2 regions of the Angustibacter aerolatus genome follow, and region 2 is predicted to be linked to the other one. Evidence: riboswitches for the same ligand, from Rfam matches in the RefSeq annotation. Region 2 holds a riboswitch; the other holds the start of a gene.

Region 1 (4,233 bases), on a different contig from region 2:
CAGACCGGCCCGTTCGCGAAGAAGGTCTGGTGCACGAAGGCCAGCAGGTACCCCACGACGTCCCCGTCCTGGTCGGCCACCAGCAGCAGCGCCGCCCGGTCGGCCAGCAGCGCCGGCCACGCGCGGTCGAACGCGGCGGCGTCCGGCTCGAAGCTCGTCGCGGTGGCGGCCGCCAGCACCTGCACGCCCGCGGCGTCACCGGGCCGCGCCGGCCGCACCAGCACGGTCACAGCAGGGCCCAGCAGCGCGCCAGCCGGTCGAGCCACCAGTCGCGACGGTCGGGCGGAGCGGCGACCTCGTCGAGGCGATCCGGGTCGACCGTGGCGGCGGCCGGCAGCGAGCCGCCGCGGGGGCGCAGCGGGGTCGAGGTGACGTCGTGCTCGAACAGGCCGACGGTGCCGAGGCCGCACGCGAACGGCAGGCTGGGCAGCGCGGCGGCCAGGGCGACGCCGGCCGCGATGCCCACCGACGTGTCGAGCGCCGAGGACACCACCACGGGCAGCCCGCACGCCGCGGCGACCTCCAGCGCGGCCGGCACCCCGCCGAGCGGCGCCACCTTGACCACCACGACGTCGGCGCTGCCCGCGGCCGCGACCCGCAGCGGGTCCTCGGCCTTGCGGATGCTCTCGTCGGCGGCCACCAGCACGTCGGTGCCGTCGGCCGCCAGCAGCAGCCGCAGCTCGCCCAGCTCCTCGAGGGTGGCGCACGGCTGCTCGGCGTACTCCAGGTCGTGCCGCGCCAGCCGGGCCAGCGCCCGCCGCGCGTCGTCCACCGACCAGCCGCCGTTCGCGTCGACGCGCACGCGGCCCCCGGCGCCCAGCAGCCGCCGCACCTCGCCGACGCGCGCCACGTCGTCGTCGAGCGACTGGCCGGGCTCGGCGACCTTCACCTTCGCCGTGGTGCACCCGTCGAACCGGGCCAGCACGCCCTCGACGTCGGCCGGGCCGACGGCCGGCACGGTGGCGTTGACCGGCACGTGGTCGCGCACCGCCCGCGGCACCGGGGCGGTGGCCGACGCGAGGGCCGACCGCAGCCAGCGCGCCGCCTCGACGTCGTCGTACTCGACGAACGGCGAGAACTCGCCCCAGCCGGCCGGGCCGCGCAGCAGCAGCGCCTCGCGCGTGGTGATGCCGCGGAACCGCACGCGCATCGGCAGGCTCACGACGCGCGCCGTCCGCACCAGCGTCTCCAGGTCGGGCTGCACGCGCCTATCCTCGCCGACGTGCGCAACGAGCCCGTCAGCGAGACCTTCGACCCGTCCGCGTGGACGCCGGTCGCCGGCTTCGAGTTCACCGACGTCACCTACCACCGCGCCGTCGACACCGGTGCCGTGCGCATCGCGTTCGACCGGCCGGAGGTGCGCAACGCCTTCCGGCCGCACACCGTCGACGAGCTGTACCGCGCGCTCGACCACGCCCGCATGACACCCGACGTCGGGTGCGTGCTGCTCACCGGCAACGGCCCGAGCCCCAAGGACGGCGGCCGCGCCTTCTGCTCCGGCGGCGACCAGCGCATCCGCGGCCGCAGCGGCTACCAGTACGCGGACGGCGAGACCGCCGAGACGGTCGACGAGGCCCGGGTGAAGGCGGCCGGCGGGCGCCTGCACGTGCTCGAGGTGCAGCGGCTCATCCGCACGATGCCCAAGGTGGTCATCGCCGTCGTCAACGGGTGGGCGGCCGGCGGCGGCCACAGCCTGCACGTCGTCTGCGACCTCACGATCGCCAGCCGCGAGCACGCCCGCTTCAAGCAGACCGACGCCGACGTCGGCTCGTTCGACGCCGGCTACGGCTCGGCCTACCTGGCGCGCATGGTCGGCCAGAAGGCCGCGCGCGAGATCTTCTTCCTGGGCCGCACCTACGACGCCGAGACCATGCAGCGCATGGGCGCCGTCAACGAGGTCGCCGACCACGCCGAGCTCGAGGCCACCGCGCTGCAGTGGGCCCGCGAGATCAACGGCAAGAGCCCCACCGCGCAGCGCATGCTGAAGTACGCCTTCAACCTGGTGGACGACGGCCTCATGGGTCAGCAGGTCTTCGCCGGCGAGGCCACCCGCCTCGCCTACATGACCGACGAGGCCGTCGAGGGCCGCGACGCCTTCCTGCAGAAGCGCGACCCCGACTGGACGCCCTTCCCCTGGTACTTCTGACCCAGAACGCTTGCAGGACAACGGGTGTGTCGAGGGACACACCGGGGCGCCCGGTCTCGATTTGGCGGACGGCGCGAGCGGGTGCGACGATCGACCTGCCCATCCAGAGCGACCGAGAGACCTGGCTCGTCGACGTCGCAGCAACCGCCCCTCGGGGTGAGGTGCTACCGCCAGGACCGATGGAGGACCACCCCGTGACGCCCCGCTCCACCCTGTGCTCGCGCCGGCACGTCGACCTCTGCCGCACCAGCGGCATGCTCTGTCGGCTCCGTCGAGCCTGACCGCACCCACCACCCCCTCGGCCTCGGCGCGCTGACGCGTCGGGGCTGCTGCGGCGCGCCTCGGGCCCGCCGCGACGAACCCCCGTGGACGCCAAGAGCGTTCTGCCACACCACATCTGGAGATCCCTGTGCGCTTGTCCCGTCTCGTGCCCGCCGTCACCGCCGCCTCCCTCGCGGTGCTGCTCGCCGCCTGCGGCGGTGGCTCCTCGGCGTCGAAGGCCGCGAGCAACCCGTACGACCTGCAGCAGCCCGGCACCCTGCGCGTCGGCACGCTGACCGACGCGCCGCCGAACGTGTACTTGAAGGACGGCAAGTTCACTGGCTTCGACAACGACCTGCTGACCGCGGTCGCGGCGAAGGTCGGGCTCAAGGTGCAGTTCGCCGGCACCGACTTCTCGGCGCTGCTGGCGCAGGTGAACGCGGGCCGCTTCGACGTCGGCAGCTCGTCGATCACCATCACCGAGGCCCGCAAGAAGACCGTGGACTTCGGCAACGGCTACGACTTCGGCTACTTCGGTCTGGACGTGCCCGCCGGCTCGACGGTGAAGGGCTTCGACCAGCTGCAGGGCAAGCGCGTCGTCGTCGTCCAGGGCACCGTGCAGGACGACTACGCGACGAAGCAGAACCTCGACCCGGTGCGCGTGCCCGACTACAACGCGGCGCTGAACCAGCTGCGCACCCAGACGTCCGACGCGTGGATCGCGCCCGCCGAGATCGGCGAGAAGTCGGCGAAGGACAGCAAGGGCAAGATCGTGGTCGCCGCGACCGAGCTCAGCCCCGCCCCGACGGCGTTCGCGGTGAAGCGCGGCAACACGAAGCTGAAGGCCGCGCTGGACAAGGGTCTCGACGAGGTCATCGCCGACGGCACCTGGACGAAGCTGCAGGAGCAGTACTACCCGGGCCGCCCGGTGCCGGCCGACTTCGAGCCCGGGAGCGGCACCGTGAAGTTCCCGCCGGTCACCGCGAGCGCGACCGCGACGTCCTGACCGACGCACCGCACCGACACCCGGCCGGGTGGTCCGCACCCGCGGGCCGCCCGGCCACTGCACCAGGGAGACCCGCATGGAGACGCTGCGCACCGTCTGGCAGACGTTCTTCGACCTCGACGCCATGCGCGAGGCGCTGCCCGACATGCTCACGGTCGGGCTCCGCAACACGCTCGTGCTGGCGATCGCGTCGGCGGTGCTCGGCACCGTGCTGGGTCTGCTGCTCGCGACCGCCGGACTGGCCCGCACCCGTTGGCTGCGCTGGCCGGCGCGCGTCTACACCGACCTGTTCCGCGGCCTGCCGGTGGCCGTGACGATCCTGCTGGTCGGCGTCGGCCTGGCACCCGTGGGGCTCGCGCTGTGGGGCCCGAACCCGTACCCGCTCGGCATCCTGGCGCTCGGCCTGGTGGCGGCGGCGTACATGGGCGAGATCTTCCGGTCGGGCATCCAGAGCGTCGAGGCCGGCCAGCTCGAGGCCAGCCGCGCCCTCGGGTTCTCGCACCGTCAGGCGATGCGGCTGGTGATCGTGCCGCAGGGCGTGCGTCGCGTGCTGCCGGCCTGGGTGAACCAGCTCATCGCGCTCATCAAGGACTCGAGCCTGGTCTACTTCCTCGGCCTGCTCGCCAGCCAGCGCGAGCTGTTCCGCATCGGCCAGGACTACGCCGCCAACACCGGCAACGCGTCGGCGCTCGTCCTCGCCGGGCTCGTGTACCTCGTGATCACCGTGCCGCTCACGCACGCCGTGAACGCGGTCGACCGGCGGCTGCGCGAGGGGCGTCCCGCCGACGGCGTCGAGGCACCGGACGACGACGCAGCCCTC
Region 2 (4,233 bases):
GCCCTCGCCCTCGCGCAGCGGGTCGGAGGTGCCGACGGCGTACCACCAGCCGTCCTTGCCGCGCAGCAGGGAGGGGTCGGCGAAGGTGTCGGCGAAGCCCTGCGAGACGGGGTTGCGGTAGGTGGCCGGCTGCGTCCGGTCGGCGGGCGTCGCGGCCTGCGCGGCGGGCACGGCCAGGCCCGTCGCGAGCAGGGCCGCCAGCGCCGTCCGGCGTGCTGCGGGTCGTGCGCTGCGCCTCATGGCGGCTCCTTCGTCGCCCGGTGCCGCGGACGTCGTCGTCCGCGTGCGCTGCGCCCGTACCCACCCGATCGCCGTCCATGCACCCGACTTCGGTCACGGACAGGTCACGAAGCGGGCACGCCCGGGCACCACCCGGTCGGCGCTCCTGTCGGGGCCCGCTCGGTGGGCGCCCGCGGCCGCCGGTGGCAGCATCAAGACCATGCCGACCAGCTACGCGAACCCGGTGCACGACGGCTACCTCGCCGACCCGTTCGTGCTCCGCACCGACGACGGGTACGTCGCCTTCGGCACCGGGCGCACGGTCGACGGGCGGGCCTTCGAGGTGCTGCGCTCGGACGACCTCGTGCACTGGCGCAGCGTCGGCGGGGCGCTGGAGCAGGTGCCCGGGCTGGGTACCGACTACTGGGCGCCCGAGGTCGCGCACGCCGAGGGCCGCTGGTGGATGTACTACTCGGCCGGCACCGGCGACGTCGGGCACCAGGTGCGGGTCGCGGTGGCCGACGACCCGGTCGGCCCGTACCGCGACACCGGGCACGTGCTCACCGAGGGGGAGCGCTTCGCCATCGACCCGCACCCCTTCCGCGACGCCGACGGCGACTGGTGGCTGTTCTTCGCCCGCGACGTGCTCGACACCGAGCGGGTCGGCACCATGCTCGCCGTCGCCAGGCTCGACGGCATGACCCGGCTCGCCGGCCCGACGACCGCGGTGCTCGAGCCGACCGGCGACTGGCAGCTGTACCAGCGGCAGCGCTCGATGTACGGGAAGGTCTACGACTGGCACACGCTGGAGGGGCCGTTCGTCGTGCACCGCGGCGGCCGCTACCACCTCTTCTACTCCGGCGGGTCGTGGCAGGAGCCGACGTACGGCGTCGCGCACGCTGTGGCCGACCGCCCCGACGGGCCCTGGGTCGAGACCGCGCGGGAGCCGCTGCTGCGCAGCGTGCCAGGCGTCGTCGGGCCCGGCCACAACAGCGTGGTCACCACGCCCGACGGGCTCGACGTGATGGTCTACCACGCGTGGGACGTCGAGCAGACGGCCCGCCGGATGTGCCTCGACCCGATCCGGTGGACGCCGGACGGCCCGGTCGTGGACGGCCCGTCGACGGGGCCGACGACGCTCGAGCGCTAGCCCGGCGTCTCGCAGGTCGAGAAGATGCGGCTCGAAGGGTGGACCGGCGGCGCGGGCTGCCGATACCTTCTGACGTAGGTCACGAGTGCCAGCGTTCAGCCCCGGCTTGCTGGCCGGCAACCCTCCTCCGCGGCGGGGTGCCCCGGGTGAGGACCTGGCGTCGGCGAGGTGCCGGCGCAAGCGCGGACCTGCGGCACGTGGGTCCCTGACCCGTCGTGGAGACGTCATGTCGACCATCGCCCGCCCGACCACACCCCGCACCGTCGCCCGTCCTGCTACCCGTCCCGGCGCCCCGGCGTCCGACTGGCCGGGGGCAGGGCCACTGCTGCCGGTGGTCGGCGCCGACCTGGCCGCGCCGCTCGTCGACGGTCGGACCGTGCGGCACGTGAACCTCGACCAGGCCGCGAGCGCCCAGTGCCTCGAGTCGGTGGCCGCGCGCGTCACCGCCGCGCTGCCGTACTACGCGAGCGTGCACCGCGGTGCCGGCTGGGCCTCGCAGGTGTCGACGTCGGCGCTCGAGCAGAGCCGCCGCACGATCGGCGGCTTCGTGGGCGCCCGGCCCGGCGACGTCGTCGTGCTGACCCGCAACACCACCGATGCGCTGAACCTGCTCGCGGGCTGTCTGCCGACGTGGGGCGACGTGGTGTTCCTCGACCTCGAGCACCACGCGAACCTGCTGCCCTGGCAGGCCCGACCGCACCGCGCCGTCGCCACGCAGCCGACGCTGGAGGGCACGCTCGCCGAGCTCGAGCGGGTGCTGGCCGAGCGCCCGGCCGCGCTGCTCGCCGTCACCGGCGCGTCGAACGTCACCGGCGAGGAGCTGCCCGTCGACCGCCTGGTGCGGCTCGCGCACCGGCACGGCGCCCGCGTGGTGGTCGACGCCGCCCAGCTCGCCCCGCACCGCCGGATCAGCCTCACCGAGAGCGGCGCCGACTACGTGGCGTTCAGCGGCCACAAGCTCTACGCGCCGTACGGCGCGGGCGCGCTGGTCGGCCGGCGCGACTGGCTCGACCGCGGCACACCGCACCTGGCCGGCGGCGGCGCCGTCGTGCAGGTCGACGTCGAGCAGACGCAGTGGGCGTGCGCCCCGGCGCGGCACGAGGGCGGCACCCCGAACGTGCTCGGCGCGGTGGCGCTGGCCGCCGCTTGCGAGGCGCTGGGCGCGCTGCCCGAGGCGGCGCTCGAGGTGCACGAGGCGGCGCTGCGCGAGCGGCTGGTGCACGGGCTGACCGCGCTCGACGGCGTCGAGGTGCACCGGGTCTTCGCCGACGACGCCCCCTCGATCGGCGTCGTCACCTTCACGGTCGACGGGGTCGACGCGGGGCTGGTCGCCGCGTACCTGTCGGCCGAGCACGGCATCGGCGTCCGCGACGGCCGGTTCTGCGCGCACCCGCTGCTCGCCCACCTCGGGCTCGACGCCGGGGCGGTGCGGGCCAGCGTCGGCGTCGGCTCGCGCACCGAGGACGTCGACCGGCTGGTGGCCGCCGTCGCCGAGCTGGTCGCGCACGGCCCCTCGTGGACCTACGCCCGCACCGAGGGTCGCTGGGCGCCGAGCCCCGACCCGCGCCCGCTGCCGGCCTGGGCGGGCGACAGCGCCGGCCCCGCGGGCGCGAGTCCCTGCGAGAGCTAGGGTCTGCCCGCCCTAGCCGTGGGTGGGGACGTCGGAGAACAGGCTCGACACCGACTCGCCGAGGTGGATGCGGCTGATCGCCTCGGCGAAGACCGGCGCGACCGAGCGGACCTCGAGGTGCGGCAGCCCGTAGTGCCCGGCCTGCGGCACGGTGTTGGTGGTGACCACCTCGGTGACGTCGTCGCGGGCCGAGAGCCGCTCGATGGCCGGGCCGGTGAACAGGCCGTGGGTGCACGCCAGCGAGACGGTGCGCACGTGCCGGGAGCGCAGCGCCTCGAGCAGCTCGACGACCGAGCCGCCGGTGGCGATCTCGTCGTCGAGCACGATGACGTCCTTGCCGTCGACGTCGCCGACGATCATGTCGATGACCACGCGGTCGTCGGCCAGCCGCTGCTTCGAGCCGGCGGCGACCGGCACGTCGAGCAGCCGGGCGAACGCGGTGGCCGCCTTGGCGTTGCCGAGGTCGGGGGAGACCACGACGGTGTTCGACAGGTCGCGACCGCGGTAGTGCATCGCCAGGTCGCCGATCGCCGACAGGTGGTCGACCGGCACCGAGAAGAACCCGTGCACCTGCGGGGCGTGCAGCGCCATCGTCACCACGCGGTCGGCGCCCGCCGTGGCGATGAGGTCGGCCACCAGCCGGCCGCCGATCGAGATGCGCGGCGCGTCCTTCTTGTCGCTGCGCGCGTAGGCGTAGTGCGGGATGACGGCGGTGATGCTCGCCGCCGAGGCGCCCCGGGCGGCGTCGAGCATGAGCAGCAGCTCCATCAGGTGCTCCTGCACCGGCGGCACGAGCGGCTGCACGATGAACACGTCGCGCTGGCGGCAGTTGGCCCGCAGCTGCACCTGCATGCAGTCGTTGCTGAAGCGCTGCAGCGTCGTGGGGGCCAGCTCGACGCCGATCTCGGCGCAGATCTCGGCGGCCAGCTCGGTGTGCGCGCTGCCGCTGAAGACGACGATCTCGCTCATGGGGGCGGGGCTCCGTGGGGTGGTGGGCTGCGCGCGCCCGGGCGAGCCGCCCGGCCCGGGGAGTCTACGGCGGGCGGGTGCGGGGGCGGCCTGCCACCCTGGAGGTGATGCGCCACACCACCGCCGAGCCGGCCGGCCGACCGCCGTCCATCGCGGCGCTGACCGGGTTGCGTGCCGTGGCGGCGGTCTGGGTGGTGCTGTTCCACTACCGGGCGGACGTCGAGCGGCTGGTGCCGCCGGCGCGTCACCTCGACCCGCTGCTGGC

The links. Region 2 has a riboswitch for S-adenosylmethionine ahead of ACYVI6_RS17700 (aminotransferase class V-fold PLP-dependent enzyme). Riboswitches for the same ligand answer to the same signal wherever they lie in the genome.
Region 1: another riboswitch for S-adenosylmethionine. It lies ahead of ACYVI6_RS12525 (ABC transporter substrate-binding protein); the one in region 2 lies ahead of ACYVI6_RS17700 (aminotransferase class V-fold PLP-dependent enzyme).

The regions. Positions count from the first base shown of each region.
Region 1 covers NZ_BAAHBM010000052.1:18,810-23,042, reverse strand. Annotated here, with positions in the region: gene ACYVI6_RS12540 (GNAT family N-acetyltransferase) at 1-224, opposite strand, end outside; gene ACYVI6_RS12535 (o-succinylbenzoate synthase) at 227-1,204, opposite strand; gene ACYVI6_RS12530 (1,4-dihydroxy-2-naphthoyl-CoA synthase) at 1,223-2,146, shown strand; SAM riboswitch class I at 2,243-2,332, shown strand; gene ACYVI6_RS12525 (ABC transporter substrate-binding protein) at 2,562-3,413, shown strand; gene ACYVI6_RS12520 (amino acid ABC transporter permease) at 3,490-4,233, shown strand, end outside.
Region 2 covers NZ_BAAHBM010000131.1:983-5,215, forward strand. Annotated here, with positions in the region: partial or broken gene ACYVI6_RS17690 (family 43 glycosylhydrolase) at 1-240, opposite strand, end outside; gene ACYVI6_RS17695 (glycoside hydrolase family 43 protein) at 440-1,369, shown strand; SAM riboswitch class IV at 1,447-1,558, shown strand; gene ACYVI6_RS17700 (aminotransferase class V-fold PLP-dependent enzyme) at 1,596-2,999, shown strand; gene ACYVI6_RS17705 (ribose-phosphate diphosphokinase) at 3,012-3,968, opposite strand; gene ACYVI6_RS17710 (acyltransferase family protein) at 4,076-4,233, shown strand, end outside.